4 regions of the Lysinibacillus sp. EB271-A1-10B genome follow, and region 1 is predicted to be linked to each of the others. Evidence: riboswitches for the same ligand, from Rfam matches in the RefSeq annotation. Region 1 holds a riboswitch; each other region holds the start of a gene.
What was found. A riboswitch is a leader RNA that binds a small molecule or an ion and turns the genes downstream of it on or off. The one in region 1 is predicted to bind S-adenosylmethionine.

Region 1 (8,250 bases):
TTGAAGATTGTATCGTAAATACATACATTGCACAAGAAAAATCTTTCTAGGATGGACATTTGTTTCCCCTAGAAGTGCAAAGGAAATCGTTTTCATTCCTTTTATTATATGATTTTTCACTTGATCTATAAAATAATTGAACAAATATTGACGATTCATATAAAAATAAGGATCATCACAATAGTGTGGGGTTGATTTTCGTTGCGGCTGGGCGCTTTCCTGGGGGCGTCCGATGAGCCGCTTCACTCGCATTGCTCGCTCCAGGGTCTCATCTGTGACGCTGATCCCCAAGGAGTCGCCCAACCTCCACTCCAATCAACTTATATTTGTTTAATTTTAACAAATATCACCCACAGCTTTTGGTGATGAGCCAAAAATAAATGCCTTTCTTCTATTATATTTATGTAAATACATTCCTAAAAATTGTTCTTTTGAAATATATTAATAAAAATTTTTTCAATTATGTTACTATATCTTCCAACATCTAATTAAAAAGCTCATTCCCTGTAGCAGCAGAGAATGAGCATAATTATATGAGGGATTTAACTAGCTTTGGCTAGTAATTTATAACGATATTGTGTTAGCACTTGTTGCACCAGTCTTATTTCCTCTAGCTTAAAATTTGGTATTGCATACGTACGTTCAACTAATTGGAACGTGCCGTATTTTAAGTAATACTCTGTCGCAGGTAGAGGAATATGACTTGCTCCGTAGCCTTCATAAGTCTCAAAAACTTCTTTTACTGTATAGCCTTCTTCTTTGACATAAACAAACTCCTTAAAAGCTGAATGTCCAAAGTTCTCTTGCCATTTACTCTCAACTGATGCAAGTATGTTTTGAATGGACATGTTGTTCACAAAAACATGACCTTCATTTAACTCATAAATAAGATAAGATGCAATGTTTTGCGCACTATACACATTTCCCATTTAAAACACTCCTTTATCATCAGTATTGGTAGATAAGAGTAGTTACTGACTTAGCAACTACTCCGCTTCATATATTTCAAAAGTGGGGGAGCACTTATGAAAACTAAATGTCGAACGATTTTCTTATTTCCTAGTATAAAACAAGGATTTAAACAAGTCAACAATACTTATTGAATTACTAGGTATTATTTTTAAAGAATTTCAGTTACCTTTACCGAATGAGGCAAGCGGATGATGCAGCAACGTTTTACGTATTACCAAATGAGGCCTATCGAATGGGAAAACACGTAAACGCTACAACATTAGCCAATTTCTTTTATTTATTAGGCTTCTACTTGTTGTTGTGAAACTGTTACTTGTTCAATAGCTTGTTCTAAATCTGCAATAATGTCCTCTACTGCCTCTAAACCGATGGATAAGCGAATGAGCGACTCGGTTACGCCAGTTTGGATTAGCTCCTCAGCTGATAGTTGCTGATGTGTAGTAGATGCTGGATGGATGATTAATGACTTCGCATCCCCTACATTTGCTACGTGCGAGAATAATTTCACACTATCGATTAATTTACGCCCTGCTTCACGCCCACCTTTAATACCAAATGTAAGCACTGATCCGAAGCCATTTCTCAAATACTTTTTAGCTAACTCATGGGTAGGGAAATCTTCTAATCCATTGTAATTTACATATTCCACAGATGGGTGGTTTCGTAAATATTCAGCTACCGCTAATGCATTTTCATTGTGTTTAGGAATACGCAAATGAAGCGTTTCTAAACCTTGTAATAAATTAAATGCTGCATCTGCACTTAATGTTGGTCCAAAGTCGCGTAGTAATTGCACTCGCAGTTTTGTGGCAAATGCAGCCGCTGCTGTGTCAATACCATAACGCAAACCGTGATAAGAAGCATCTGGCTCTGTAAAGCCTGGGAAGCGTCCACGAGTCCAATCAAACTTCCCTGCATCTACTACAACGCCACCTAAAGTTGTACCATGGCCGCCAATCCATTTTGTTGCGGAATGAACAACGATATCTGCACCGAAATCAATTGGTGTAGAGCCATATGGTGAAGCAAATGTGCTATCAATAATTAATGGTAAGCCGTTTTCATGTGCTACATTCGCTACTGCTTCGATGTCTAGCACTTTTAAACTTGGGTTACCGTAAATTTCAGCGAACACTGCTTTTGTTTTATCTGTAATAGCTGCTCGGAAATTTTCTGGATTTGTTTCGTCTACAAAAATTGTTTTAATACCGTAGTTTGGTAGTGTGTTGGCGAATAAATTATAAGTACCTCCGTACAAAGAGCTACCTGCAACAATTTCATCACCTGCCACTGCTAGATTTAAAATTGAAAATGCAATAGCTGCTGCACCAGATGAAAGTGCTACCGCTGCTGTACCGCCTTCTAATAAAGCGACGCGCTTTTCAAAAACATCTACAGTTGGGTTTGTAATTCGTGTGTAAATATTGCCAGCTTCCTCTAAGGCAAAAAGACGTTGCGCATGAGCAGTGTCTTTAAAAACGAATGCCGTTGAGCGATATACGGGTACTGTACGAGATCCTGTTACCGGGTCCGGCTCTTGGCCACCGTGTAACAGCAATGTTTCTGGTTTAAAATTTGTCATTGTATACCTCCATATGGTTATTTTTTTACGATGGCACCGGAGATGAGGAGGATTTTTTAAGTAGAAAACAAAAACCCTCTTCAGCTAAGAAGAGGGTTGCGGTTGCAAGTTTTCCTCCCCTTATCTGTCAGATCCAAGTAAGAATCTGTAGGAATTAGCACCTTAGCAAGCTCGTCACTTACTGGTTGCCGGGCATCATAGGGCCTATCCCTCCGCCGCTCTTGATAAGAGTATGTGATTCAATTTCCATCGTTGTTACAAAGTATAAACATAGACATTTTCTCTGTCAACACTAAAATTTTATTTTTTCCGAAACTTCTGTCTGCTTTTTTACGTATTACGAACGCATACATTATTTTAGTGTTACATAATTCATCACTAAAAGTTTCGGGGTGAAATTTGTTAAAATATACGCCCTTTTTATTAGTTGATTGGAGTGGAGGCGAAGCCAGCGTCAGCAACAAAGCGCCCAGCCGGAACGGAAATCAATCACACGTTTTGGTGATGAGCTTATTATATAGAAAGGAGGACTTTTATGTTAAAAGCCGTTATCATTTTTCTTCTTGTCGGTTATTTGATTGGCTGTATTCATGGCTCTAAAGTTGCTCAGTTTTTATCTGGGGTAGATTTAAAAAAGACTGGTTTTGGCAATGCAGGTGCCTCTAATGCCACGCTTTCCCTTGGATGGAAATACGGCATATTAGTCGGACTTATCGATATCGGTAAAGGTGTTGTAGCTATAATCGGTGCACATGTCTATCTTGCTGATATAACACAATTAACTGAAGTACAAGTTTGGCTCTTTATTTATATCGTAGCAGCCGGTGTCATTCTAGGTCATAATTTCCCATTTTATATGGGCTTCAATGGCGGCAAAGGAACTGCTTCAATTATCGGGATATTACTTGCGATTGATTGGAAAGTTGGCTTATTTGCACTCATTTTATTTGTTATTTTTTCTTTCGTGACGAGCTTTTTAATTGTCGGTGTACTTGAATTTTATCTCGTTTTTTGCACAGCCACATATTTATGGATTCCTGGGGTCGGCCCAACGTGTATAGCCTTATTTCTTTTTGGTATAGCCATCATTTTGCATATCGAAAATATTAAACGATTGATGCTAGGAACTGAGCCTAAAGTTACCTCAGCATTCAAGAAGAAAAACTAATATATTTTGGATATTTTTGTCTTTTCTATGACCGCGTATTTTCTCGTAACTGCCCATTATCGCTATAACTAGAAAGCATTTGAACACACTAGCTTTTTTTACAATAAATAGACAATTTACTTTCTTAATAAAGCATTTTACTAGTCGATGTTATAGAAAATGCTAGAAAGGATGAGAAAGTATGTCTACTTCTGAACAAGCAAAACCGAAACGTAATTTAAAGCCACTCTGGATTGCATTAGCGTTCGCATCCCTCATCATCATAACTTTTTTACCGAACAACGGCGATTTACCTGTAGCTGGACAACGGGCTTTGGCTATTTTAGCTTTCGCGGTCATCCTATGGGTTACAGAAGCAGTATCCTATCCCGTTAGCTCTGCCATGATTATTGCTCTCGTTACAGTTTTACTAGGATTAGCTCCGTCAATGGAAGATCCAACGAGAGAGCTAGGAACATCCGATGCATTAAAATTAGCATTAAGCGGATTTAGTAATTCAGCAGTTGCACTAGTAGCCGCAGCTCTTTTCCTAGCGGCAGCCATGCAAATTACCAATTTACATAAACGTCTTGCGCTATGGATTCTTTCACTAGTAGGGACAAAAACGAAAGCCATTGTCTTCGGTGCTATTTTAGTATCGATTGCACTCGCATTCTTCGTCCCTTCTGCTACTGCACGTGCAGGCGCAGTTGTACCAATACTACTCGGAATGGTAGCGGCATTTGGTTTACCACGTGATAGTCGACTTGCTGCTTTACTTGTCATTACCTCTGTGCAAGCTGTCTCCATTTGGAATATCGGTATTAAAACAGCAGCAGCACAAAATATGGTTGCTTTAAATTTCATTAAAGAACAATTTGGTGTGGATATTTCTTGGGGTGCTTGGTTGCTTTACGCAGCCCCCTTCTCCATCATCATGTCAGTAGCTCTATTTTTCATTATGATTACACTAATTAAGCCTGAAACAAGTAATATCGAAGGTGGCCGAGAAGTAATCAAAAAACAACTTGCAGAACTTGGCCCACTAAAAGCTCCCGAAATTCGATTAATCATAACATCTGCCGTTTTACTATTTTTCTGGGCTACTGAGGGCAAACTCCACCCATTCGATACGACAACGGTCACAATCGTTGCAATCGCCATTTTATTAATGCCCAAAATAGGTGTCTATACGTGGAAGCAAGTTGAACCGCATATTCCTTGGGGTACAATTATCGTCTTTGCAGTAGGAATTATGTTAGGAACAGTCTTGCTTAATACTAAAGGTGCATCTTGGTTATCTGATAAAGTATTCGGTTCACTCGGTTTAGATTCTATGCCAATTCTTGCAACCATTGCCCTTGTCACTTTATTCAATATTCTTATTCACTTAGGCTTTGCGAGCGCAACAAGCTTAGCATCTGCGCTTATACCAGTATTTATCGTTTTAGCCTCAACATTAACAGCTAATGTCGATCAGGTTGGTTTCGTTATCGTGCAACAATTCGTTATTAGCTTCGGCTTCCTCTTACCTATTAGTGCACCGCAAAATATGCTTGCCTATGGTACAGGAGCCTTTACAACAAAGGATTTCTTAAAGTCTGGTATTCCATTAACGATCATTGGATACATCCTAGTTCTTCTATTCTCCGCAACATATTGGAAATGGATTGGATTATTGTAAAAAGAAGCTTTGGAACTTTGTTTTTCTTCGGGCGCAGAGCATTTCGGGGATTACCCGATCACTTCGTAGGCCTCCCCGTCTATTCCACAGATACCTGAGCTTTTTGGATTATGTTATTAACAATGAAAAGCCTTGAAGGAACAAATAAACTATCCTTCAAGGCTTTTTTAATTTATTATTTCGATAAAGCTGGGTTCTTCATCGTGCCATTTTTTGCGTAATTCACATGCCATGAGAGCGCTTTTTCTAAAATATGTGGCGTATGATGTCCACCAGTTGCTTCATTGGCATCATTAAAATACTTCCATAGCTGCTCACGATATTCCGGGTGTGCACAGTTATCGATAATGAGTCCAACCCTCTCTTTTGGAGCAAGCCCACGTAAGTCTGCTACTCCCTGCTCTGTTACGATGACGTCTACATCATGCTCTGTATGGTCTACATGTGACACCATTGGAACGATACTAGAAATATTTCCGCCTTTTGCATAAGATTTTGTGACAAAAATACCTAATCGTGCATTACGCGCAAAGTCTCCAGAACCGCCGATTCCATTCATCATTTTTGTGCCAGAAACATGTGTAGAATTCACATTCCCGTAAATATCTACTTCTAATGCCGTATTAACAGAAATCAACCCGAGTCGGCGAATAATTTCTGGTTGGTTAGAAATCTCTTGCGGTCGTAATACTAGTTTATCTGTATATTTTTCAAAATTACCATAAACTCTATTTCCAACTTCCTCGGAAAGCGTAATTGAAGTAGCAGATGCGAAGTTTACCTTTCCGGCATCAATTAATTCGAATATCGCATCTTGCAATACTTCTGAATATACTTCTAAGTTCTCAAACTCAGAATCTTTAAAACCTAATAAAACGGCATTTGCTACTGAGCCCACACCCGATTGAATGGGCCTTAAGCTTGTTGTTAAACGACCTACTTTAATTTCTTCACGTAGGAAATTTAATAAATGATTAGCCATAATATCCGTTTCTTCATCCGCAGGAACAATCGTGGATGGCGCATCTAAAATATCTGAAATTACAATGCCTTTTACTTTATTTAAATCTAGTGGTATACCAATTGTGCCAAGCCGATCGGATACATTTTGCAATGGGATTGGATCACGTTGCCCTTGTAGTCCTGGTACAAAAATATCATGGACACCTTCTAATTCATCAAGCTGAGCTACGTTCAACTCAATAATTATTTGGTCTGCCTCTTGCACAAAAATCGGAGAGTTACCAACTGAAGTTGTAGGAATTAGTAAGCCGTCTTCTGTAATAGCAGCTGCTTCAATAATCGCAAAGTCAATGGGACCGATAATACCTTGACGTACTAGCTCCGCATTATGTGATAGATGCGCATCAACGAATGTGATGTCACCACTGTTAATTTTGTTACGAATGCCGGCATCTGCTTGGAAAGGCCCACGTTTACGAATAACGCCAGCTTCTGCTAAGTATTGGTCGACTTCTGGGCCTAGTGATGCACCTGTATATACATCTACCTTGAAGTTCTCCTTTTTAGCTTTTTCCACAAGCGCAAGTGGTACCACTTTTACGTCACCCGCACGAGTAAATCCACTCATCCCAAGTACCATACCATCCTTAATCCAAGACGCTGCTTCATCTGCTGTTACTACCTTGCTCCGTAGCTGTTCATTTCGAAGCTTTTTCACCAACTTTTCTTCCATCCTTATTCCTCCATCCCACTTTATTATGCTCAACTAGATTACCCGGTTTATTCCTATCGGCGCCTTTATCCATTTATTAGAAATCCAACCAAATAAACCTCCCACATATAAGTTTAAACTATTCAGAATTTTTAATCTATAAGTAACAAAATATTTTACTTTACGAGAAATTTTATGCATTCTTAAATTATTTAAAAATAATTTGAGTACCAAAAAAATTCGATTTTGATGATGAAGCGTGATATGCTCTTGATATATAGAAAGAGGAAAAGGAGATTTAATAAATGGTTAAAGAATTATTACGCAACCACTCTTCGGTTCGTATTTATGATGGAAATCCGATTTCAAAGGAAATTATTGAAGAATTAATTGCTACTGCACAAATGGCTGCTACATCACATTTTGTGCAAGCCTATAGTGTTATTTGGGTAACAGATGAAGAGAAAAAAGAAAAACTAGGGTTACTCTCAGGTAATCCTCGTCAATACGAAACTTCTGGCGGTGCCTTTGTTTTCTGTGTAGATTTCAAACGTCTTCAATCAGCAGGCAAATTAGAAGGTGTAGACATCGTTGCTGATTCCGCAGAAAATGTACTTGTTGGGGTGGCCGATGTATCATTATTCGCGCAAAACTTTGTTGTTGCTGCAGAATCTATGGGATATGGAATTTGTTACATCGGAGGAGTGCGTAATAAGCTAGAAGAAATAAGCGAATTATTCAATCTACCTGACTATGTTTTCCCACTATTCGGCTTAACAATTGGGGTTCCTGCACGTCGCAATGAAGTAAAACCTCGTTTACCTGTCGCAGCAGTATTACATGAAAATGAATACAATACAGAAAAATACGAGGAGCTTTTACCAGCTTACAATGACACAATGGAAGCATACTATAATAATCGCTCATCCAATCGAAAAATTGATAACTGGACAAAGCAAATGGCTGATTTCTTAATTGAACAGCGCCGTCCTCATATTAAAGATTTCTTAGCGAAAAAAGGTTTTAATTGGAAATAACCTCGTCAACAAGCTATGTGAAGTTACTATCGCATGATAGTAATTTCACTTTTTTCATACAGTTTTCTTTGGCTTCTAAAAGCTATGATAAATCAAAGGGAGTAAATCGATGACCCTATTATCATGATTAGATATCTCCTTGCAGCTATGCTA
Region 2 (8,250 bases), on a different contig from region 1:
ATCTCAGGTACAGTAGTTGAAGTAAATGCAGATTTAGAAGATAGCCCAGAATTCGTTAATGAATCACCATATGAAAAAGCATGGATGATCGTTGTAGAGCCTGCTGATGCATCAGAAGTTGAAAAGCTTATGACAGCTGAGCAATACGATGAAATGATTGCAGAATAAGACAAGCTTATAAGACAAGCCTGTAATAGAAAAACGTCGGAAACTACCGACGTTTTTTATTATCTTCATCCATTCTGCCATCATAGTGGATGAGGGTGAATGCCAGTATATTCCCTTAACAATAGGTGTCTAACAGTATCAATGACAAGATTTATTGATATAATAATGATAAGGGATATGTCTAAACGGGGGTGGCGTTATGTTCGAGGGGAAATGCTTAATTGTCGAAGGCCGTTCGGATAAGCTTCAAATTGAACCTATTTTAAATGAACATGTTAAAATACTTTGCACGAATGGTACAATTGGTGTGCATCAATTAGAAGAGTTACTTGATCCATATGAAGGCTGTGAGCTTTATACATTTTTTGATGCAGATACATCGGGTGATAAGCTACGAGCATTAATGGACAGACATTATCCAGAGGCCGAGCATTTACGTACAATGCCAACATATAAGGAAGTAGAGACAACTCCGAGAAAGGTGTTAGCGGCGATTTTGCTTCGTGCACATTTCTCAATCCATAATGAATATATTTTGTAAGGTTGCGTGAAAAAAGATGGAAGAATGGTCAAAAGAGCAGTGGGACGTGGCTATCCAGTCTGGTGAAAAGGCTGCTTTTTATTTATATACACCAATGTGTGGAACGTGTGTAGTTGCATCGAAAATGATGTCGGTTGTTGAACAATTGCTGCCACAGCTACAGATTGGTAAAGCGAATATTAACTTTATTGAGCAAATCGCTTATGAAAATAAAATTGAAAGTGTACCGTGTTTACTTGTATGTGAAGGCGGAAAAGTGACGGAGAAGGTTTATGCCTTTCAATCCGTACCGTATTTATACGAATTGTTAAAAAAATAAATTGACTGGACTTTACTCACGTGGTAAAGTACGAATATACTAAAAAATATAAATATATCGAACTCTTATAAAGAGCGGCTGAGGGAAGTGCCCTATGAAGCCCGGCAACCATCACAAAAGTGAAAAGGTGCCAAATCACCCAAAGATTTTATCTTTGAAAGATGAGAGAACGGTTCAACGTATAAGTTACGTGACCCCTTCTACTTGTCTATAGTTGAAGGGGTTTTTTACTTCTTTCAGCCGCTGAAATAGAGGAACTCAGTCTAAGAACGCCACATCCTGTGGCAACGACTGAGTGACCAACGTCATGTTGGCCTAGAGCCTCCGGCGGATGTCATGGAATCGAAAAGGATTTCTTTGTGCCAGCACAAAGCCGATTCCAGACGCAATTATGCCGAGGCACAATTGATATAAGAAAAGGAGAATTCGCTATGATTCAGCTTCAAAATATTACGAAGAAATACAAGACCTCGAATGGCGAATTAACAGCAGTTAAAGACGTCAACCTTTCTATCGATAAAGGTGAAATTTATGGCATTATCGGCTATAGTGGCGCTGGTAAAAGTACAATGATTCGTTTGTTAAACGGTTTAGAAAAGCCTACATCTGGTACGGTAACGGTTAACAATCAAGAATTTTCATCCATAAAGGGGCAAAAGCTTAGAGATGCTAGACAAAAGGTCAGTATGATTTTCCAACATTTCAATTTACTTTGGTCTCGAACTGTTGCGGAAAACATTGCTTTCCCACTAGAAATCGCAGGTGTTCCAAAGGCAAAACGTGAGGCACGTGTGAAAGAATTGATCACACTAGTTGGCTTAGACGGACGTGCTAAAGCGTATCCATCACAATTATCGGGGGGACAAAAGCAACGTGTAGGCATCGCTCGTGCACTTGCTAATAATCCAGAAGTATTGTTATGTGATGAGGCAACATCCGCACTCGATCCGGAGACAACAGATGCTATCCTAGATTTACTTGTCGATATTAATGAACGACTAGGTTTAACGATCGTGTTAATCACACATGAAATGCATGTTATTCGTAAAATTTGCCACCGTGTAGCGGTTATGGAAGCTGGAGAAATTGTAGAACGTGGTGAAGTATTACAAGTATTCCAAGCGCCACAAGCGGACATTACAAAAAAATTCGTTTCTCAAATTACAGATACGAAGGAGACACAGGAAACTGTGGCACAAATTAAAGCAAATTACCCTAATGGACAACTTGTAAAGCTAATATTTGTAGGAGAAAAAACAGAGCAGCCTGTCATCTCACATCTTGTAAAACAGTGTGATGTAGAAGTAAGTATAGTACATGGTAATATTTCGCAAACAAAAAATGGTGCGTACGGTACACTTATTGTACAAATTGAAGGCACAGAGTCGAATGTTGCAGCTGCACTTAGCTACTTGCATACAGTCGAAGTACAAACGGAGGTGATTGCCAATGCTAACTAATTTCTTTCCGAATGTCGACTGGGAAAAAATGTGGGAAGCTACGTATGAAACGTTGTATATGACAACAATCTCTACGGTGATCACATTTATACTTGGATTAGTAATTGGGATCTTATTGTTTTTATCAAGTCCAAACCAACTATGGGCCAATAAACTGGTGAACTTTTTAACAGGCTCAATCGTTAATATTTTCCGTTCGATTCCATTTATCGTTTTGATTATTTTATTAATTCCATTTACGAAATTTTTACTCGGCACAATTCGTGGCGCAGATGCTGCTTTACCGGCACTAATTATCGGAGCTGCACCATTTTATGCGCGTATGGTATTAATTTCATTGCGTGAAATCGATAAAGGCGTTATTGAAGCGGCTCGTTCAATGGGTGCTAAAACGTCAACGATTATTTGGAAAGTTTTAATTCCAGAATCGTTCCCAGCGCTTATTTCTGGTCTTACTGTAACGGCTGTAGCACTTGTTGGCTATACTGCGATGGCAGGTATTATCGGTGCAGGCGGTCTAGGAAACTTAGCATTCTTAGATGGTTTCCAACGTAATCGCCAAGATGTAACTTTAATGGCGACTATATTAATCTTAATAGTAGTATTTATTATTCAATGGATTGGCGACTTAATTACAGCCAAAACAGATAAACGCTAAAAAGAAAAAAGCGTATCTCGCTACGAACATCAAAAAAGTTATTTCGGTTTTATGCCGCTAACATATTTTAAATTAGTTAAAAGGGAGTGCAATAAAATGAAGAAATTTTTAACAGGATTATTTTTATCAGTATTAGTATTAGCCTTAGCTGCTTGTGGTGCTGGTAAAAAAGATGATACAAACTCAAACGCATCATCTGGTGATAAATCAGACAATAAAGAAAATGTAACATTAACAATAGGTGCTTCTAATACGCCTCATGCGGTTATTTTGGAAAAAGCAAAGCCAGCTTTAGCTAAAGAAGGTATCGATCTTAAAATTGAAACGTATCAAGACTATGTATTACCAAACCAACATTTAGAATCAGGTGAACTTGATGCAAACTATTTCCAACACCTACCTTTCTTAGAGCTTAGCATGAAAGAAAATGGCTACGACTTTGTAAATGCTGGTGCCATTCACATTGAACCAATCGGAATTTACTCTAAAAAATATAAAACTCTTGAGGATCTACCAAAAGGTGCAACAATTTTACTTTCTAGCTCAGTTTCAGACCACGGTCGTATGCTTTCATTGTTAGAAGCTAAGGGCTTAATTAAATTAAAAGATGGCGTTGATAAAACAGCAGCAGAAATAAAAGATATCGCAGAAAACCCTAAGAACTTCAAATTCGATGCAAATACAGCTCCAGAAATGCTTGTACAAATGTATGAAAATAATGAAGGCGATGCAGTTTTAATTAACTCGAACTTTGCAATCGATAACAATATTAATCCATTGAAAGATGCAATTTCTCTTGAAGATAAAGAATCTCCTTATGTAAATATTGTAGCTGTACGTGCTGGTGATGAAACAAAACCAGAAATTAAAAAATTGATAGAAGTATTAAAATCTAAAGAAATCCAAGACTTCATTATTGAAGAATGGAAAGGCTCAGTTGTGCCAGTTAAATAATTTATTTAAAGGGGTGTGTAAGTATAAAACTTACATACCCTTTTTCTTGTTATCGAAAGAATTGAATAATAAACAAAGGCTGATTTTCACTCCGATTTGGCGCTGACAGGATGAGTCGACAAGCTGGAATAAAATAGTGTTTTTTGTAGTTTGAAAGGGTATGTAATTTAAAAGATTACATACCCTTTCTTCTTATTATAAAAAGGCTGTCTTTTATCAGAAAAATATAACTTTTTGTCAGGAGAGGTATTATTCTGTAGTTTATAACAAAAATATAATAATATTTTAAAAGTGATCGATTTACCAAAAATTTTGTATAGAAATTGTTTAGTCATATTTATTACTATAGTTGTTGTGTTTATAAATCAAAAGAATGATAGAAAAATAACGAAGAAGAATAAAATGCTTCTTCCATCAACTGGAGTGAACACAAATGAATAAATTAATCGTTGCGGAAGATATCATGCAGGAGCATGAGGTGAAGGGTTATTTTGAAATTTTGCGTGAGAGTGTTATTCGTTCGCGTCTAACAATGACTGCAGTCTTTTTTAAAGTAGCGAATTCCTCACAAGGAACTGATATAGAACGTAATCAAGTGAATCATCAAATTTCAGCTTTTTTAAAATCTAAAATACGAAAAACAGATTTACTTTTCCAACTAGCAGATGGCATGCATTGGGGGATATTTTTTCTGCAAAGTAGTGAAGTAGAGGTAAAAGCATTTTTAAAGCGGATTTTCGCAATTCTAACGCAAGAAAGGGAATTTCAACAAATAGCGTTAAAAGCTTCCGTTACTGAAATAAGAAATAATAATGTTGATTTTGAAACATTGTTAGAGAAAAACAAGCACAAACTAGCAGATGAAGAACAGCCGACTTGGTCAGTAGAACAGGTTACAGATTATCGTGTACAACCGACGGAGCAAGTAAAGGTTAGCATTATTGAACAAAATGAAATCTTTAGAAAAGTGCTAGAAACGACACTCGAAAATTTAGACATTCCTCATTATACTTTTGACGTGTCGACCTATGAAGATGGCTATGATTTTTTACAGTCCGATAACTATAAATCTGGCCATATGCATTTAGTTTTGATGAACGATATTTTACCACGTAAAAATGGCTTAGAAATTTTGCACGTTTTGCGAGAAATGCCGAATGAGAAAAAGTTCATCATTTATATGATGTCAGAACGAAACTCAGAGGGTGCAACACTGAATGCTTATGAAGGTGGCGTCGATGAATATATCGTAAAACCATTTAATTTACGTTTGTTAGAAGCAAAAATTAAGAAGACTTTTGCGAGGTTTTGGCTATGATCAAGCTGTCGATTCCTTTTCTTTTAACGGTCAGCGGTATTTTATTAACAGTTCTATTTTTATTTACGATCTATATACTTGTTCAGCGCAAGCGGGAGATTCGTTTTGCAGAAGTGCGTGATACTTTTTTACAAAACTCTTCACAGCAATGGTACAACTATTTAATCAATGATGAAATTTTCTCTATAGTGCTTGTACCCCGAGAGAGAGCTCAAGTAGCAGCTATAGAAATAATCTTTTCATCTTATTTGAAAAATATAAGCAATGAGAAAGTTGAACACAAAATAAAAGAGTTTTCTAATCTCTATTTAAAAAAGTATTATGAAAAGGATTTGACCAGTAAACGATGGAGCATTAGGATGAATGCTTTATATCATATTGCTGATTTACAGATAGAGGATTTATTAGAGACATGTCTTCAATTCGAAAAAACCAAAATTTCGGAGGAGGAATATTTTCAACTGTTAAAAATATACTCTCTCTTCCAACCAGAATTGTTTATCGAAAAAATTAAAGAATCGAACATTCATTATTCTGAAAGCGAATATAGAAGAGTATTTGTCTTGTTAGAGGATGACGTATTTATTCGATTATTTGAAGACTTTAATAGCTGGACAACAAATATCCAATTTGCTGCAATTGATACTGCAGCTGTAAAAAGAAATATACAATACATTGATCGGTTAAAACAGCTATTAACGCATGAGGTTCCAGAAATACAAATAAGAGCATTAAAAGGTCTTTATGAAATTGGTGTAATTGATGAAATCGATCCTTATGTTCCATTTGTGACATCAGATATGTGGGAAATAAGATTAATGGTTGCGAAAATCTTTAAGCATGTACCTCTAAACTATACCTATGCTTATTTAGAACAACTTCTTCAAGATGAAAATTGGTGGGTTCGCTCACAGGCTGCTAAAACAATTGCTGAAAATAGAGATGGAATTGCGAAATTACAGCAATTTATGGAATCCTCAAATGACCCATATGCAATTGACATGGCTCGTGAAACAATCGTCAGAAAGCGAGGGAACAAATGAAAGTATTTTTAGATTTTTGTATGTGGTTCTTTGGTGGATTTATTCTATTTTATATGTTGTTCGTTATTGTTTCGTATTGCGCCATGTTTGTTATAGCCATGTTAGTTATGCGAAAACGCTATAAATTAGACCCCTCAGAGTATGATGATGCGCATACAGATGCCTTTTACTCAAAACCAGTATCCTTATTAGTTCCTGCTTACAATGAAGAGATTGGCGTTGTAGACACAGTCTATTCATTGTTGAATTTACGATATCCACAAACGGAAATTATCATTATTAATGACGGGTCTACTGACTCTACACTACAAACCGTAATCGAGCATTTCCGAATGAAGCCCGTTGATAAAATTGTTCGTACACATATCCCTACAAAACAAGTTAAACAAATTTATGAATCTGAAATCTATAAAAATTGTATTTTAGTAGATAAAGAAAATGGTGGTAAGGCAGATGCATTAAATGTTGGTATTAATGTATCTCAATATCCATATTTCTGCTCTATTGATGGTGATTCAATCTTAGATGAAAAATCATTGCTTCGTGTGATGAAACCGATTGTTTTATCTGATGGTGAAGTGATTGCGGCAGGAGGAAATATCCGAATTGCCAATGGCGCAAAAATGCAGCTTGGTTCCGTTACTGAAACACACTTATCAAATAATTACTTAGTGATCATGCAAATAATAGAATATGCGAGAGCCTTTTTAATGGGGCGAATAGCTTTAAGTAAATACAATCTTGTGCTTATTATTTCGGGAGCATTTAGTGTGTTTTCGAAGGAATGGGCTGTGGAAGCGGGCGGTTATTCAACGAATATTATTGGAGAAGACATGGAGCTCGTCGTGAATATTCACCGTTTGATTAGAAAGAAAAAAGAAAAGAAACGTATAGAATTTGTTCCAGATCCTGTATGCTGGACTGAAGCACCTCAGTCATTAGGGGTTTTGCGAAACCAGCGTAGACGTTGGCATCAAGGATTATTTGAAAGCCTATGGAAGCATAAGACGATGACGTTGAATCCTAAATATGGCTTAATAGGCATGCTTTCATTTCCATACTTTTGGCTAGTAGAATGCCTAGGACCACTAGTTGAGCTAGGTGGTTATATTTATATCGTAGTGGCATTTTTCTTAGGGGAAATCTATTATGAAGTAGCCATAATCCTGTTACTTCTTTTCGTTATTTATGGGGTAATTTTTTCAATAGCTTCTATATTATTCGAAGCATGGATTTTGAATACTTATCCGAAACCGAGAGAGCTACTACGCATGATACTTTTAGCATTTACTGAAATTTTCTGGTATCGACCACTCACTCTTTTTTGGCGCTGTGAGGGATTGCTCCGGTTTGTGCTAAGAAGAAGCGATTGGGGTAATATGAAGCGTGTCGGCATCGGTGAAAAGGAGAAAAGTGTATGAAGCGTATATATATAGGAATTATAGTCGTTCTAATTCTCATTATAACACCTATAGCATGGTGGTATTTCAGCGATGAAAAACCACTCAATGTTGCGATTCTAGATAAAACGGTTCCGAATGAAACTTATCGAGAGCATTTAGGTGTGAACTGGTTTTTAAACCATTATAAATACACAATCGATGAGCATCCGTATGATATACAAAAAAATTACTATGGTACGCTTCCGAATGATAAAACGAAGAAAGTGTCGGAAAAAAAGTTTCCGACTGACTATAGTAATTATGATGTTATTTATTTGGCTGATACGTACGGGGTTTATAAGGATGATTTAGATGAAAAAAAGCGCTTAGGTAAACGTTCAGAAAAA
Region 3 (8,250 bases), on a different contig from region 1:
TGATATTTTTGATTTCACCCTAACTGAAGAAGAGATGGCGATCATTAACGCTATGAATCTGGAACAACGTGTTGGCCCAAATCCAGATGACTTTGACTTTGCTCTATAAACGGAAAAAAGAGACTGTCTAATTTTCTTCTCAGACAGTCTCTTTCCAATCTATTTAAGATGTATGCATCATCGCGATATCCTCATCACGTTGCATTAACAGTACATCTTCACCTTTATCTTGTAGCTTTTCGATATGTTTTTCACCCCAAGTGCAAAGGACGTTCAACACAGGGTCCATCTCTTGACCATAAGGTGTTAGCGAATATTCAACTTTTGGCGGTACTTGATTGAAAACCTTGCGATTAATTAAACCAGACTGCTCTAATTCACGCAATTGGCTCGTTAGCATTTTTTGCGAGATGCCTGGAATCAATCGGCGGAATTCATTCGTACGAATCTTACCATGGTGGTTAAGATGACAAAGAATAATAGGTTTCCATTTGCCCCCAATGACTTCAAGAGTGGCTTCAACACCAATATTATAAACTTTTTTCATTGTAAACCTCCTAAAATATTCAAAAGTAACTAAAAGTACTCTACACAACTTTTAGGCATGTATGAATATTACAATACACTATACAAAAAATCAAAGGAGATAGTAATAGAATGAAAGAAACAAAAGTTCCGAATGCTAAACTAACATTACTCGCACTTGCAATCAGTGCATTTGGCATTGGCTCAACAGAATTTATCAGCGTCGGACTCCTCCCATTAATAACAGAAGATTTTGGCATAACGTTAAGTACTGCGGGTTTAACCGTATCCATATATGCACTAGGTGTAACTATTGGTGCACCGCTTTTGACAGCATGTACATCAAGCTTTAGTCGGAAAAATGTGTTACTGCTCGTCATGGTACTTTTTATTATTGGTAATTTACTCACAGCTCTAGCACCCTTATTCTCATTACTAATAATCGGCCGTGTTATTTCAGCATTAGCACATGGCGTGTTTATGTCTATTGCCTCTGTTATCGCTGCAGATGTTGTGGAACCTAATAAACGAGCAAGTGCAATAGCTTTTATGTTCACAGGGTTAACATTAGCAACTGTCACAGGCGTCCCGCTAGGAACTTTTATTGGACAAGTAACTGACTGGCGAATGTCGTTCTTTTTCATTGTTGTTATTGGTATTATCGGATTAATTAGTAATGCCCTGCTTGTACCTAGTCAATTATCTAAAGGAAATCCAATATCTATTCGAGATATCGGGAAAGTCTTAGGGAATATAAGAATGCTACTAATTCTCTTTATTACCTCAATTGGATATGGTGGCGCATTCGTAGTATATACGTATATTTCCCCTATTTTAGAGAAGTATATGGGCTACTCACCAAAAGCACTTGTCGTGATCTTAATCGGATACGGTATTTGTGTTGCAATCGGTAATACATTAGGTGGTCATTTTGCGAATAATAACCCTTTACGTTCTATCTTTATTATCTTTATCGGCTTAGCACTGGCTGTACTCGGCATTGGCTTCTTTTTGGAGTCATCAATCATGGGATTATTAATGGTCCTTATGATGGGTCTATTTATGTTTATGAATGTACCGGGATTACAGCTTTATGCCGTTCAGCTTTCAGAAAAATATATACCATCAGCTATTTCAATGGCTTCCGCATTAAACATTTCGGCCTTTAACATTGGCATTTTTATAGGGTCATACATTGGAGGATTCATCATTCGCCACCAATCATTAGCACATACACCTATATACGGATTCGGCTTAGTGATGCTTGCAGCAGCTACTACATTCCTATGGTTAATCTTTGATAGAAACAAACAATAGTCCCCTTGCTTATAGGATCAAAAAACAATGAAAAGGACATATTTGTCAATGTTATAGCACTTTAAATGAGGATAATTTCCGTTCTAAGCTACTTCGCTTTCGCTCAAAAAATCTGTGGCTAATGTTTTGTTTTATCACTATAAATTAAAGTGCCATGCCAGAAGATACATGTTGATTGGAGTGGAGGCTGGGCGACTCCTCGGGGATCAGCGATGACGGAAATCAATCCCTCCTTTTGCATAGACTTGAGTACCTTTTCGCTCAGGCTTTTCAAAGCATTTGCCATTAACACCTAAAGTCTTTGTTGTACATAAGATAATGTATCAACTATAGGATAGGAGGAAATTTAGTTGTATTACAATCCTTATCCGTATTTTGTCTATCCTAATTATTATCCGGCATGGGTAATGGCAAATCAACCAACTACTCAACAACCTTCTAGACATCTAGCAATGCCTGACCCAACGAATAGAAGTCCATTTCCATCCATCAATACAGTGAAATTAAAGACTTCCGCGAAACGAGTCAAGATTATTATGCAGCAAGCACAATTACTTACGGATAAAATTGATGAATCAGAGCAATTTGCACATGATCTTATGAACGCAGCGCAACTATCAAATAAAACAGAAGTTGAAAAATTAATTACGTCAACGGGCGTTACGATAAAATTCGAAACTACCTATACGCCAGATGGCATTCGTATAATATTTACTGATAGCGGCTGTTGTAAGCTTACATTAGCTTTGAGTTGGTGAAGAGTTGGCCCTTTGAAGAGGGCCTCTTTTTGCTTTTCGCATGCTTTTGGAGGTTTTGAAGTGTTGAAATTTTTTAACCTCGTATCCCTATTGAACTTGTAACCTATAAATAAATATGCTAAATTATTTGTAAACTTTATTTCTGAAAATTTTTATATCGTATTTTCTTATCAAGAGAGACGGAGGGATTGGCCCTATGAAGTCTCAGCAACCAGCCTATAGGTATGGTGCTAATTCCAAATGGCATAATTTAGCCTTGAAGATGAGAAGACTTACTGCATTTGCTTTGCACAAGAGTCCTCTTCTACAAGGAGGACTCTTTTTTATTTGCTCTTTAACGTGAATGATACGCAAAGAATCGCACCCAAAATATGCACAGAAAGCAGGGAAATAGTATGGCAAACGAACTTTTACAAGCAATAAAATTATTGAAATCAAAAGAATGGGTTGATTTAACACATACATTCGGTCCAAACTCTCCTCATTTCTTTATGTTTGATGATGCAAAATTTGAAACATTATTTTCACATGATGATGGATTCTTTGCACAACAATTCTCTTTCCCTGGACAATACGGAACACATATCGACCCACCTATCCATTTCGTGCAAGAAACACGCTATTTAGAGGAATTGGAGCTAAAAGAACTAGTACTCCCACTAATCGTTATTGATAAATCGAAGGAAGCTGAAATTAACAACGACTACACGTTAAGCGTTCAAGATATTCTTAACTTTGAAGCTGAATATGGAGAAATTGAAGAAGGTACCTTTGTTGCGCTGCGTACAGATTGGAGTAAACGTTGGCCAGATAAAGAGGCTTTCAGCAATAAAGATACCGATGGCAATAATCATATTCCTGGCTGGGGATTAGAAGCTTTGCAATTTTTATTCAACGAACGAAAAGTAAGTGCAATCGGCCACGAAACTTTTGATACGGATTCAGCAACAGATTTTCGTAAAAACGGTAAGTTAGACGGCGAATATTTTGTGCTTGAGCAAGATACTTATCAAATTGAGCTTATGACAAATTTGGATAAGCTACCTCCAAAAGGCGCCGTTATATTCAATATTGTGCCGAAGCCTGAAAAAGCATCTGGATTCCCTGTTCGTTCATTTGCTATATTGCCTTAATATAGCAACAGGTCTGATTCAATAAATATTGAACCAGACCTTTCTTAATCATTTATATTAGTGGGATTCCTTTTTTTAAAAACAACATAAACGATCAGCATAATTATTATAAACAATACTATAAGATAAATGCTGTAACGGGATAAATATGCCTCAACATAATGCCATTTCTCACCTAGTACATTACCTAAAGTAATAAACGTAAATGTCCATATAACTGCTCCCGTATACGCAAAGAAAGCAAATTTTTTATAAGGATAATTATTAATAGCGGCAATATATGCTGTAAGATGGCGCACACCAGGAATAAAATATCCTATTAATAATAATCCCGGCCCTATTTTTGCAAATAACTCTTTAGTAAAATCAATTTTCTGCTCAGTAATATGAATTTTCGAACCGTATTTTTGCAATAAAGGTAGCCCGAATCTATAGCCTATATAGTAGCTCAAAGTAATTCCTCCTACCGCACCTACGATAGCGCTGATTAAAGCAGGAATATGTGCAAGCGTTTCTCGATAAACGCTATACCCTACATATGTCAAAAATAATTCATCAGGAAGTGGCAGCCCGACAATCCCCCCAATTAGGACAAGAATGATGCCAAAATATCCATAATGTTCAATAAGAGATTGCACATGCTGCGCCATAAATCCATCCCACCTAAAGCATAATAATTTTTATAGTTAGCTTTATCATAACTCAATGGAGACAACATTATGAGTGTTATGAATTCAATACAGTTTTTCCCATTAAATGATTCCTAGCTCACGAAGAGCATAATCAATACCATCTTCAGTTGATTTCTTTGTTACAAAATTAGCGATATTTTTTAATGCTTCACTACCGTTTCCCATTGCAATACCGAAGCCGACCTGCTCTAGCATATCGATATCATTATCTCCATCCCCAAAAGCAAGTGCTTCATCAGGACTCAAGTCGAAATATTCTAGTACAGCTTGAACAGCAATAGACTTAGAAACATCATACTGCAAAACATTTGTTATGTTAGGATGCCACCTTTTAAATAATAAATGAGGAAATGTGGAGGTATACTTTTTCTCAACATCCTCATCACCATATAAACACATTAAATACACTTCTTTCGTTCCAATATCTTCATTGATAACGGGAAACTCTCGCAAAGATAATGTTTCTTTCATAGCTTTTAATGTCTCTTCTTCTTGAACGTTATTCATTGATAATGTTTCTGTAAAAAACGATAGACTTTGTTTATTTTCATCAGCAAAAGCCTTCACTACTTGGACTACTTCTTTGGCAATCGGTATTTTATGTATGACTTGATCTTGGTGCTTAACATATGCACCATTAGCTGTAATAAACGTCTCTATTCCTACATTCCTTAAATCCTGGCACATTGATAAAGGTCTTCCTGTAGCAGCTACAATATGAATTCCTTTATCCTTTAATTGTTGAATAGCGGTCCTTGTACGTTCTTGCATACGACCATCTTCATAATTAACAAGCGTTCCATCTACATCAAAGAATACAATTTTATAATCCATCGTTCGCTCCTTTTCATTTTACATATTAGATGTAAATCTAGCAGAGGAATAACACCAAAGCATGGGGGATGATTTCCGTTCGGCAGGGCGCTTTGCTGCTGCCGCTACGCTTTCGCACAGAGTAGAGCTTCCTGGGGGCGTCCGATGAGCCGCTTCGTTGCTGCCCAAGGATTTGCCCAGCCGGAACGAAGATTACCCTATAAATGTCATCCGCAATTTTGATGATGAATCTAATTTAAAGACACTCATTTCCACTACAGGCGAGCGTTAATTGGCTCCTCTTTACCGTCAATCATAATCCTATATTCCCTATCCAACATACTTGTAATTTTACGTTAATAATTGAGAGGAAGCATCTTTATTCCAAAACACAATATAGGTATTTTAACCTGCACAAACGACTTTATAATAAAAAAATAAGTAGTTATTTATTTAAACATTTGTACGTATTTCGACAAACTAAAACGAACATGTAAATTACTTCAGCAACACCGATAAATACTATTACGGGTACGTATCGGTATTTCAAATAACTAAAAAAGCATCGAACATTTTTATTTTAATAATTCTAAAGGAGTATACCAAAGAACATAGAATTGTTAAAATAAGAGAAACTAAATTAAATATATTGAACGACATCGCCCTTCATATAAATAGAACAAAAGAAATATATTCACATCCCTCTTACTACCATCAGAGGTAGGAGTCTTCTACATAAAATTATTTGGGTGGAAAGGAGTTGATTCTTATGGCATTTAATATTTATTACTATGAAAGTAGTGTGGATTGTAAGTTTTGCAAAAAGCATTTTACTACATATAAAGTTCGCCCTAATCGATATAAAATTATCGAGGAACAAACAGACTTCATGCCAGTTTATGAAGGTTTAAACCCGTTATTGTATGAGGTTGCCGTTTGTCCGCATTGTGGCTACGCTTATCACAAATCTATGACAAGAACGTATGGACCTTTCATGCTTCTTATAGATGAGCTGTACATTAAAGAGCTACAAAAACCAATGGATATTTGCAAGGAACGTACGATTGATGATGCCATTGTAAGCCTTAAATTAGCCTATCTTGTATCAAGAGCATCAATGGAAGAGTCACTTCTTATGGCCAATTTCGCACTAAAAATAGCCTGGCTATATCGCTTAAAAAATGATCATGAATCGGAAATGCGCTACCTCTTTGCAGCAAGAGACTTTTACAGTAAATCTTTTGCATCCAATCAAGAGGGCGGAGAGAGAATTCAATATTTACATGCTGAATTAAGCCTTCGACTTGGAGATATTGCTGAGGCGAAAAAAGGATTCTCTCGATTAATTGCAGATCGACATGTTTCCAATAAATATCGAAAACTAGCACGAAATCGTTGGGAAAACTATAAATACGACGATCAACCTAACAACGTAAATGACAATATAGGAGAAGTCATCAATTAATGTAAACGGGGAGAGTAATAAATATGTTGCTATTTACTAATAGGATTGATGTGAGAGAAGAAGATATTTTTTCGGAATTGCATCATTTTTTACTAAGAAAAAATAATCGCTATTTAACGAACGATGAGGTAGTTGCAGTGACTGGGGTTTCATCAGACCTACTCTATAAATGGGTAAAAGCAGGAAAGTTAAAAAAATCGATTTTCCCTAATTTAGGGGCGCCTTGTGAACGCTGTGGACAAATTACTCAGGCAAAAATCTGTGTTAGTTGCTCATCAACAATCGTTAGTACATTAAAACAAGAGGAAAAGGATCGTGCATGGTTCAATCAAATACAACGGAATCATCCTAGAGCTAGCACGTATCACTATAAATAAAATTACATCTCTACAGTGTACTTACACTTTGGAGATGTTTTTTTACTGTCTTCGCTCAAATAACTTTAATAATGGCTCATCACCCTAACGTGTGGTTGATTTCCGTTCCGGCTGGGCGCTTTGTCGCTGACGCCCCGAGGAGTCGGCCAGCCGGAACGAAGATCAACTAATATAAAATGTTTTTTTAAAAATTTCACCCACTACTTTTGGTGATGAACCTTAATCATGTAATTAGACCAAATTTAAACAAAATTTAAACAAACTCCCCTTTTACTTTAAACTTCACTATCTATAATTAGCCTTAACATATAACGAAGGACTGATAGAGAGTGACAAAAGGTAAGAAACGTAAGGTTTTATTATCATTAAGTATCGCGCTAACAAGTTTTGTAGCGTTCAACGGAGTTTCAAATGCATCGGCAGCAGTTCCGGTGATAGAAGAACGCGTAGCTTTCGAAAATAAATTAGAAGTTAAGGTAGCTCGCACATCTAATGAAACACTTCAAGAGTGGAAAAAGTGGACAAACGACCATGCTTACAGTTTAACGTCCATTCAGCCTGAAGCTATTATTCAACAAAACATTCCATCTAATAAATTTGAAGATTTAGAGATGCTAAAGCCTTTACTCCATGATAAGCGCATCGTTTTTTTAGGGGAAAGTTCACATGGCGCAGCAGAATTTAACCTAGCAAAAACACGTTTAATTCAATTTTTACACCAAGAAATGGGCTACAATGTCCTAGCCTTCGAAAGTGGTATGGGGAATGCCATGAATGCTCAGGGGCAAATCGACAAACAAACAGCGAAACAAACGATGAAGGATTCTATTTTTGGTGTATGGTGGACAAAAGAAACACTACCGTTATTTGAATATGCTAAAAAAACACAGAAAACAGATAAACCTTTAAAATTAGCAGGCTTTGATATTCAACAGCAAAATGCATTTACGAACGGTGACTGGCTACAAAATAGTCAGCTTGCGAAACAGTTCAGTGAAGTAGAGAAGCAACTTGCTGATTGGAGCTTCGGTAAGGATTTAAAAGGCTACCAAGAGGCGAAACCTAGCATTATCGACGTGTATAAACAAGTAAAATCACAGGTACAGCTTAAAGAAAAAGAGTTACAAGCAGCTTATCCTAGCGAGCCACATATTGTAAAACTTATGGAAC
Region 4 (8,250 bases), on a different contig from region 1:
GCTAGAACAGTTTTCCTAGGAAAGGATGATACGCTTGTCAAAAGTATTGAATGCATTTTTAGATGAAAACCTACAAGACTTACATGAACAAGGCTTATACAATGAAATTGATCCAGTAGAGGGAGCAAACGGACCCATTATTCAGGTACGTGGCAAAAATCTAATTAATCTATCCTCAAACAACTATCTTGGCTTAGCAACGAATGAAGAATTAAAGCGTATTGCCAAAGAAACAATAGAGACATATGGTGTGGGGGCTGGAGCAGTCCGTACGATTAACGGTACACTTGATTTACACGTAAAATTAGAGGAAAAGCTTGCTGAATTTAAAGGAACAGAGGCAGCGATTTCTTATCAATCCGGTTTTAACTGTAATATGGCAGCAATTTCAGCTGTTATGGATAAAAATGATGCGATTCTTTCAGACCAATTAAACCATGCATCGATTATCGATGGCTGTCGTTTATCACGTGCCAAAATTATTGCCTATAATCACTCCGATATGGATGATTTACGTGCAAAGGCAAAGGCAGCAACAGAATCAGGCTTATACAATAAAGTCATGGTTATTACGGATGGCGTATTCTCAATGGACGGTGATATTGCAAAATTACCAGAAATCGTTGAGATTGCGAAAGAGTTTGATTTAATAACATATGTAGATGATGCGCACGGATCAGGGGTAACAGGTAAAGGAAAGGGTACTGTGAAGCATTTCGGTTTAGAAAAAGAAATCGACTTCCAAATTGGTACACTTTCTAAAGCAATTGGTGTTGTTGGTGGATATGTAGCTGGTAAGCAAAATTTAATTGACTGGCTAAAAGTGCGTTCTCGTCCATTTTTATTCTCAACAGCATTACCACCAGGTGATGTTGCTGCGATTACAGCAGCAGTGCAAATGCTGATTGACTCAACAGAGCTGCACGATAAGCTTTGGGAAAATGGCGATTATTTAAAGGCGGGTCTTGCTAAATTAGGCTTTAATATTGGCGAATCTGAAACGCCGATTACACCATGTATTATTGGTGATGAAAAGCTTACACAGGAATTTTCACGTCGCCTATTTGAAGAAGGCGTCTACGCTAAATCAATCGTTTTCCCAACAGTTCCAAAAGGTACAGGACGTGTTCGAAACATGCCTACAGCGGCACATACAAAAGAAATGTTGGACGGCGCTCTAGCAATCTATGAAAAAGTCGGCCGTGAACTAGGCGTTATTCAATAAAAAATTGGGCTGCCTCAATAGGAGGTAGCCCTTTTTATATTAACGTTCCGATAAATCGGTGAAACGTTCCGATAAATCTCAAAATTGTTCCGATAAAACACAAATTTATTCCGATAAGTCTCTTATCTCCACCTCAAACTGCCGGACGATTTATTCACTTTCCATCTTTTTTCACTAATGTAATATCACGTAGTCCCTTTATAGATATTGCCCCCGCTAAAGCGATGGAAACTTTTAATTCATCATATAAATTCGTCATTACTTTTTCGACTCCTTGCTGCCCATCTAATGCAAGTCCGTAGACGAAGGGACGACCAATGGCAACAGCATCAGCTCCTAAAGCGAGTACTTTAAGAGCATCCATGCCACGATACACACCGCTATCTAAAATGACAGGAACTCGTCCTTTTACAGCTTTCACAATATCAGGAAGGGCATCGAGTGAACCAATTACGCCATCCAATTGGCGACCACCGTGGTTTGATACGATAATACCGTCAATGCCGTTTTCAATAGCTAGTTTTGCGTCTTCAGGATGTAAGATTCCCTTCAGTAAAATAGGGAGATTAGAACGGCGCTTTAATTCACGTACATTCTCCCAATTTAATGTAGGATGGAACACATTTTGCAAAACGCCCTGTACATATGACTCGAATGAATCATCTGGTAAGGAAGCAGTAAAAACAGGATCATTCATATAGTTTCCTCGAGCATACCCAAGTTTTAAAGGTGAAAATTGATTGCGAACATCTTCTTCACGCCAGCCAAGCATGACGGTATCTACAGTTAAAACAATAGCCTCAAAACCAGCAGCCTCGGCTCGGGCGGCCATGCTATATGCAATTTCCTCATTTGTTGACCAATATAATTGAAACCATTTAGTAGCAGTGGGGGCTGTTTGTGCCACATCCTCAAGTGCATAGCTTGAAACTGTACTTTGAATATAAGGAATTTTTAACTGATCAGCCGCACGTGCCACGGCAAGCTCTCCCTCGTCATGTGCCATTTTGTTCATGCCAACAGGAGCAAATAAGAGCGGGGTTGGATGTACTTTTCCGAACAGCTCAATCGATGTATCAATACTTGAAACATCATGTAAAAAGCGTGGAATAATAGAGTATTTTTCAAAGGCTCCACGGTTATTCCGTAATGTTTGCTCACCACCAGCACCTGAACGAATGTAGCCAAACGGACCAGCTTCCATTTTTTCTGCAACAGCCTTTTCTAAATCTGCAAAGCAAATAGGGAAGGGGGCTTGTGCATTAATATTTTTTAACAGTAGATCACCATGTGTTGTTTTAGTCATCGTCATCCTCCTATTAATCTTTCTTAAGTTTCGCAGCAAAGCGGTTACCCATTGATTGAATAATCTGAACAAGGATGATTAAGATAAACACTGTCGCATACATCACATCGACCTCATAGCGTAAATGACCGTAACGATATGCGAGATCACCTAAACCACCAGCGCCAACCATTCCAGCCATTGCTGTTGCTCCTATCAGACCGATTGTGGCAATTGTTAAGCCTAAAATAATGGATGGACGAGCCTCACGTAGTAAGACATTCCAAATGATGTGACGACGTTTAATACCCATTGCTGTATAAGCTTCCACAACACCTGGATCAACTTCCAAAAGTGCCGTTTCCATAAGTCGTGCAATATAAGGTGCTGTATAAACAACAAGCGGCACAATAACACCTTTTACACCAATAGTTGTGCCAACGATCAGCTTCGTGAACGGTAAAATGAAGAATAGTAAAATAATGAACGGTACAGAGCGAATAATATTAATAAATAAATTGAAAAATTGATAGAGAAATTTATTTTCAAATGATTGCCCCGGACGAGTTAAAACGATTAAAAGCCCTAAAGGGATCCCAATTAAAATAGAAAACAATAATGAAATCCCGACCATTTGAAAGGTTTCGAAAATGGATTGCCCAATAACATCTGACCAGTCTGCAAAGAAACTTTGAATGCTATTCATTTAATTCGCCTCCTAATTCCTCAACGCATACCCCGTTTTCTATAAAATACGTAAGTGCCTTTTCAACGATATGTGCCTTACCGTGTAGATGCACGACAATATTACCGACGATGCCGTTTTTTAATTCAATGATATTGGCTGTTAAAATATTTGGTTGTACATCATAAACTTTGCTCACTTCTGCAAGTAATGGCTTCCCGGTACTTTCACCAAGGAATGTTAAGCGAATCACACTTCCGGAAAGATTTAATTGTTCGATTAGGGAAGAAGATAAATTACGTTGAGAAATAGTGTTTAAAAACTTTCGTGTCGTTGGGTGCTGAGGCTTCGAAAATAGTTCTATAGCAGAGCCATATTCCACAACCGTCCCTGATTCAAGAACGGATACATCATCGCAAATTTTTTGAATAACATTCATTTCATGTGTAATGAGTAAAATAGTGATGCCCAACTCACGGTTAATTTTCAAGAGAAGCTCGAGAATAGCTTCAGTTGTTTCAGGATCGAGAGCACTTGTTGCTTCATCACTGAGTAAAATCTCAGGCTCTTGGGCGAGGGCACGTGCAATAGCGACACGTTGCTTTTGACCACCCGAAAGTTGGCTAGGATAACTATCTAATTTCTCTGTTAGGCCAACAATTTCTGCATATTTTGCGACGCGTTTTTTCACTTCAGAGTCGTTATAGCCTAGAAGCTTTAATGGTACCGAGATATTGTTGTAAACGGTCGCTGTTTTTAAGAGATTAAAATGCTGGAAAATCATGCCGATTTTTTGACGTGTTTTGCGGAGGTCGTTTAAAGAAAGGGAAGTAATATCTACATTGTCGATCAATACTTTTCCTGTTGTTGGACGCTCTAATAAATTAACACAGCGAATAAGGGTACTTTTTCCTGCGCCACTGTAGCCAATAACCCCATGAATTTCACCTTTTTTGACATGCAGGTTAATGCCATCTACTGCCTTAACGATACCTTTTTTAGTTTTAAATTCTTTTGTTATATTTTCTAGTTGAATCATACTGTGAACTCTCCTTTCTAAGTCCTTCTATAAAGCAAGAATCTGCTAGCATACCTATAGGAGTCTCGCAGATTCTCAATTTATGAAAGGCCCTTCATCGTTACTTACCAGCTTGGAATGATAGAACCTTTGAATTCCTCTTCAATAAATTTGCGTACTTCATCAGATTGATAGGCTTCAACAAATTTTTTAATCGCTGGGTCATCCTCGTTTTCAGCACGTACCGCAATGTAGTTTACATATGGAGAGTTAGTAGATTCTAAAAGAATGGAGTCTTTTTTAGGATCAATACCAGCATCAAGAGCGAAGTTCGTATTAATAGCTGCCACATCTACTTCACTAAGCTGCTTCGGAATTTGTGCAGCCTCTAATTCAATGAATTTAAAATTCTTTTTGTTTTCTTCCACATCGCGAATAGATGCTGTTAAGTCTGCACCTTCTTTTAATTTAATGATGCCTGCCTCTTGAAGAACAAATAGAGCACGAGCCCCGTTCGTTGGATCATTTGGTAATCCGAATGTAGCACCATCAGGAACTTCATCCAATGATTTATATTTATCAGAGTATATGCCCATAGGAGTTAAAATTGTTTTTCCTACTGGTACTAAATCTGTTTTGTGATCTTTGTTAAATGCATCGAGGAAAGGCTTGTGTTGATAACTGTTTACATCAAGATCACCCTCGGCTAACGATGTATTTGGTAAAACATAATCAGAGAACGTTTTTAGTTCTACCTCTAAGCCACTTTCTTTGGCAACTTTTGCTGCAACCTCTGCAATTTGTTCGTGTGGACCAGAAGTTACACCTACTACAATTTTATTTTCATTAATAGCCTTACCTTGACTACCTTTATCTTCATTAGTACCGCAGCCTACTAATGCTGCTACTAATGTGAGACTCGCTAAACCTAGTAAAATTTTGTTTTTCTTTTTCATGAGACATACCTCCAAAGTTGTTTTATCGGCTGGTAAAAATAAAAAAAACTCTCTTAAAAAAATTAAGAGAGGCTCATGAAAAAACGTCCTCTCTTATCTTTCAAACGATGATCGTTTGCTGGATTTGGCACCTTCCTTAAAAAAGGAGGTTGCCGAGCTTCATAGGGCCAGTCCCTCAGCTACTCTTGATAAGAGATTTATAATATTTTTTTGTAAATCCGATATATCTAATATAGATTATAGGATATAGTAAGTCAATCGAATTTTTGAAATATTTTTTTTTGTTATACTATTTGATCGCGAAAGAGGCATGGGAATTCTTGCTAGGGTAGGGTGGAAATATTGTTATCAGGACAGTGTATTAGATAGTTTGATGAATCAAAGGTCATGTTCAATTTATCCGTTAGAAGAAGGGTTGAGGCAACCAAGAAAGATCATGAAATGAAAACTGCCCCTATAGCGAGTGTGAACTAATAGGACAGTTTTTGAATGGAAGGAAATCCAATGCTTATAAATTAAAGAAGTTTAATTTTTCAATTCGGCTGATTGCTTCACGTAAGCGATCTTCACTTACAAGTAAACCTACACGAACATAGCCTTCACCGTATTGACCGAAGCCATTGCCTGCAGCTACTGCGATATCAGCTTTATCGAGCAATACATCAGTAAACTGCTCACTTGTATAACCTAATGGAACAGGGAGCCATGCAAAGAAAGAGCCCTTTGGTGCGGTTACTTGCCAACCAATTCGCTGTGCTTCTTCGATAAGAACATTTCGTCGACGCTCATAAGTCGCTCTTAGCTTATTCGCGCAATCCTGAGATGCTGTAAGGGCAACCGCTGCTGCTTGTTGTACGGCAGGGAATTGACTACAAAATAGATGATCTTGAATAAGATTAATAGCCGCAACAATATCAGCGTTACCAACTGCAAATCCAATACGCCAGCCTGCCATATTATATGTTTTAGATAATGTATACATCTCGATGCCGACCTCTTTGGCACCTTCCGCTTGCAGGAAACTAATAGGTTTCTTGCCGTCAAATCCAATTGCACCGTAAGCGAAATCATGTGAGACAATCATGTTGTGCTCTTTAGCAAAGCGCGCCGTTTCCTCGAAAAATTCAAGTGTTGCAGTACCACCAGTTGGATTGTTCGGGTAATTTAAGTAAAGAAGCTTTGCCTTTTCTTTTACTTCATTGGATAAAGCATTATAATCGGGCAGGAAATTATTCTCTGCGAAAAGTGGCATGACTTCAAAATTAACATCACCTAATACGACACCAGATAAGTAATCTGGATATCCAGGATCGGGTAATAACATTGTATCACCGGGGTTTAAAACCGCTAACGGCAGCTCAACAAGACCGATTTTTGTACCACCAAGAATAGCTACCTCAGTTTCAGGATCAATATCAACATTGTATTCACGTTTGTAGAAGTCTGCGGCTGCTTGACGTAATTCTACGATGCCACGGAATGGAGAATATTTATGATGTTGAGGGTTTTCAGCTGCTTCCTGTAACGCTTTTATAATGTGTTGGGGAGTGGGCTGATCTGGATTGCCTTGACCGAGATTGATAACATCGCGCCCTTCTGCTAAAGCAGAATTCACTTTTTGCACCAATGCTGCAAAAAATTGAGTCGGGAGTTGCTGTAGTTTTTTTGAGAATTCCATGCATGTTCTCCTTTTTAGAAAATAATAATTGATGCAAATAATATTACTTTTTTTACTAATTGTCTAGAGTCTCTATTTACAAAGATGGACGCACAAAATACAAGCAAAGAGCATGCGAGCCTAAGTACAAAGCCGATTCTTGACGTAATTATGCCAACATCTGAGGCATCTTAACAATGCCCGTAAAACATAGGTTTTGGCTTTACTTTTAAACCCTTTAAAATAATATTTAATTTTTTTTTTAATTACTGTAACTTTTATTAAACTTAATCGTACTAATTAATAGAATCTAAAACTAAGAGCAAAATTGATTAGTAAGATTCACTTTCGCGAAAAGGCCAGGGCTCACTTTATTGCTGAGATCCTGGTCTTTTTGTTTTTGTTCCAAAGCTGCTCTTAGCTCAGACAACAGCGATATCATTTTTACTTGTAGTATAATGAAAAATAGAAAAACACAAATGCAGAAAAAGAAATATTTTTGGGACTAGGGGAGGAATTAAGATGAAAATTGGGTGTATCCAACTAAATGTTGGTTTTGGCAAAGTAGAAGAAAATTTTGCTCGTGCGGAGGACAAGATTCGTGAAGCGGCAAAACAAGGTGCAGAAATCATTGTACTACCGGAAATGTGGAATACAGGCTATGCACTTGAAAAATTATCAGAGATTGCAGATGTGGATGGAGAACGTTCGAAAGCATTTTTATCAAACTTAGCGAAAGAGCTTGGCGTACATATTGTTGGGGGCTCTGTTTCGACGAAGAAGGGCGATAAATTTTACAACACGATGTATACGTTTGATAGCAACGGTGAGTTAGTTGGTGAATATAACAAGGCACATCTTTTCCGTTTGATGGACGAGCATTTATATTTAGAAGCAGGGGATGAAATGAATCGCTTTGCCCTTGGTGATATCGAGGCTGCAGGCGTGATTTGCTATGATATTCGCTTCCCAGAATGGCTACGTGCTCACGCTTTAGAGGGCGCAAAAGTATTGTTCGTACCGGCACAATGGCCAACGCCGCGTATCGATCATTGGAACACATTGCTGCAAGCACGTGCCATCGAAAATCAATGCTTCGTGATTGCTGTTAATCGTATATCGAGAAAAGTAGAAAACTTCAATGGTCAATCAATGATTATTCAACCGTGGGGCGAAGTGCTTTGGGTTGGTGCAGAGGATGAGGAAGTAGCTGTCATTGACGTGGACTTCTCGATTGTCGATGAAGTACGGGGCAGAATTCCAGTGTATGACGACCGCAGACCAACGTTATATAGTGGAGTAGTTACCGAAAAATAAAATCTGATAGCACGCTCATAGCGACTTTGAGCGTGCTATTCTTGCAACATCGCTGATCAATCATAAATCAGCAGTTAGTTTTTATCCTCAATTAAAGAATTGGCGAG

Region 2: another riboswitch for S-adenosylmethionine. It lies ahead of AC3WSK_RS11560 (methionine ABC transporter ATP-binding protein); the one in region 1 lies ahead of AC3WSK_RS24645 (O-acetylhomoserine aminocarboxypropyltransferase/cysteine synthase family protein).
Region 3: another riboswitch for S-adenosylmethionine. It lies ahead of AC3WSK_RS16665 (cyclase family protein); the one in region 1 lies ahead of AC3WSK_RS24645 (O-acetylhomoserine aminocarboxypropyltransferase/cysteine synthase family protein).
Region 4: another riboswitch for S-adenosylmethionine. It lies ahead of AC3WSK_RS24975 (MetQ/NlpA family ABC transporter substrate-binding protein); the one in region 1 lies ahead of AC3WSK_RS24645 (O-acetylhomoserine aminocarboxypropyltransferase/cysteine synthase family protein).

What each region holds. Positions count from the first base shown of each region.
Region 1 is NZ_JBYTDL010000034.1:2,723-10,972, reverse strand. It holds gene AC3WSK_RS24650 (hypothetical protein) at 543-929, opposite strand; gene AC3WSK_RS24645 (O-acetylhomoserine aminocarboxypropyltransferase/cysteine synthase family protein) at 1,253-2,554, opposite strand; SAM riboswitch class I at 2,672-2,785, opposite strand; gene AC3WSK_RS24640 (glycerol-3-phosphate acyltransferase) at 3,090-3,722, shown strand; gene AC3WSK_RS24635 (DASS family sodium-coupled anion symporter) at 3,904-5,385, shown strand; gene scpC (succinyl-CoA:acetate CoA-transferase ScpC) at 5,561-7,081, opposite strand; gene chrR (class II chromate reductase ChrR) at 7,366-8,097, shown strand.
Region 2 is NZ_JBYTDL010000007.1:23,794-32,043, reverse strand. It holds gene gcvH (glycine cleavage system protein GcvH) at 1-168, shown strand, start outside; gene AC3WSK_RS11570 (toprim domain-containing protein) at 368-709, shown strand; gene AC3WSK_RS11565 (thioredoxin family protein) at 726-1,028, shown strand; SAM riboswitch class I at 1,091-1,196, shown strand; gene AC3WSK_RS11560 (methionine ABC transporter ATP-binding protein) at 1,460-2,488, shown strand; gene AC3WSK_RS11555 (methionine ABC transporter permease) at 2,478-3,146, shown strand; gene AC3WSK_RS11550 (MetQ/NlpA family ABC transporter substrate-binding protein) at 3,243-4,100, shown strand; gene AC3WSK_RS11545 (response regulator) at 4,534-5,418, shown strand; gene AC3WSK_RS11540 (HEAT repeat domain-containing protein) at 5,415-6,461, shown strand; gene AC3WSK_RS11535 (glycosyltransferase family 2 protein) at 6,458-7,882, shown strand; gene AC3WSK_RS11530 (hypothetical protein) at 7,879-8,250, shown strand, end outside.
Region 3 is NZ_JBYTDL010000013.1:60,205-68,454, forward strand. It holds gene AC3WSK_RS16645 (aldo/keto reductase) at 1-109, shown strand, start outside; gene AC3WSK_RS16650 (winged helix-turn-helix transcriptional regulator) at 164-547, opposite strand; gene AC3WSK_RS16655 (MFS transporter) at 658-1,842, shown strand; gene AC3WSK_RS16660 (YuzC family spore coat inner layer protein) at 2,193-2,600, shown strand; SAM riboswitch class I at 2,765-2,869, shown strand; gene AC3WSK_RS16665 (cyclase family protein) at 2,996-3,733, shown strand; gene AC3WSK_RS16670 (DedA family protein) at 3,778-4,383, opposite strand; gene AC3WSK_RS16675 (Cof-type HAD-IIB family hydrolase) at 4,486-5,259, opposite strand; gene AC3WSK_RS16680 (DUF2225 domain-containing protein) at 6,008-6,703, shown strand; gene AC3WSK_RS16685 (hypothetical protein) at 6,727-7,080, shown strand; gene AC3WSK_RS16690 (erythromycin esterase family protein) at 7,410-8,250, shown strand, end outside.
Region 4 is NZ_JBYTDL010000036.1:9,715-17,964, reverse strand. It holds gene AC3WSK_RS24995 (glycine C-acetyltransferase) at 26-1,225, shown strand; gene AC3WSK_RS24990 (alpha-hydroxy acid oxidase) at 1,380-2,531, opposite strand; gene AC3WSK_RS24985 (methionine ABC transporter permease) at 2,545-3,216, opposite strand; gene AC3WSK_RS24980 (methionine ABC transporter ATP-binding protein) at 3,209-4,234, opposite strand; gene AC3WSK_RS24975 (MetQ/NlpA family ABC transporter substrate-binding protein) at 4,339-5,169, opposite strand; SAM riboswitch class I at 5,260-5,364, opposite strand; gene AC3WSK_RS24970 (pyridoxal phosphate-dependent aminotransferase) at 5,678-6,847, opposite strand; gene AC3WSK_RS24965 (carbon-nitrogen family hydrolase) at 7,349-8,143, shown strand; gene AC3WSK_RS24960 (PucR family transcriptional regulator) at 8,218-8,250, opposite strand, start outside.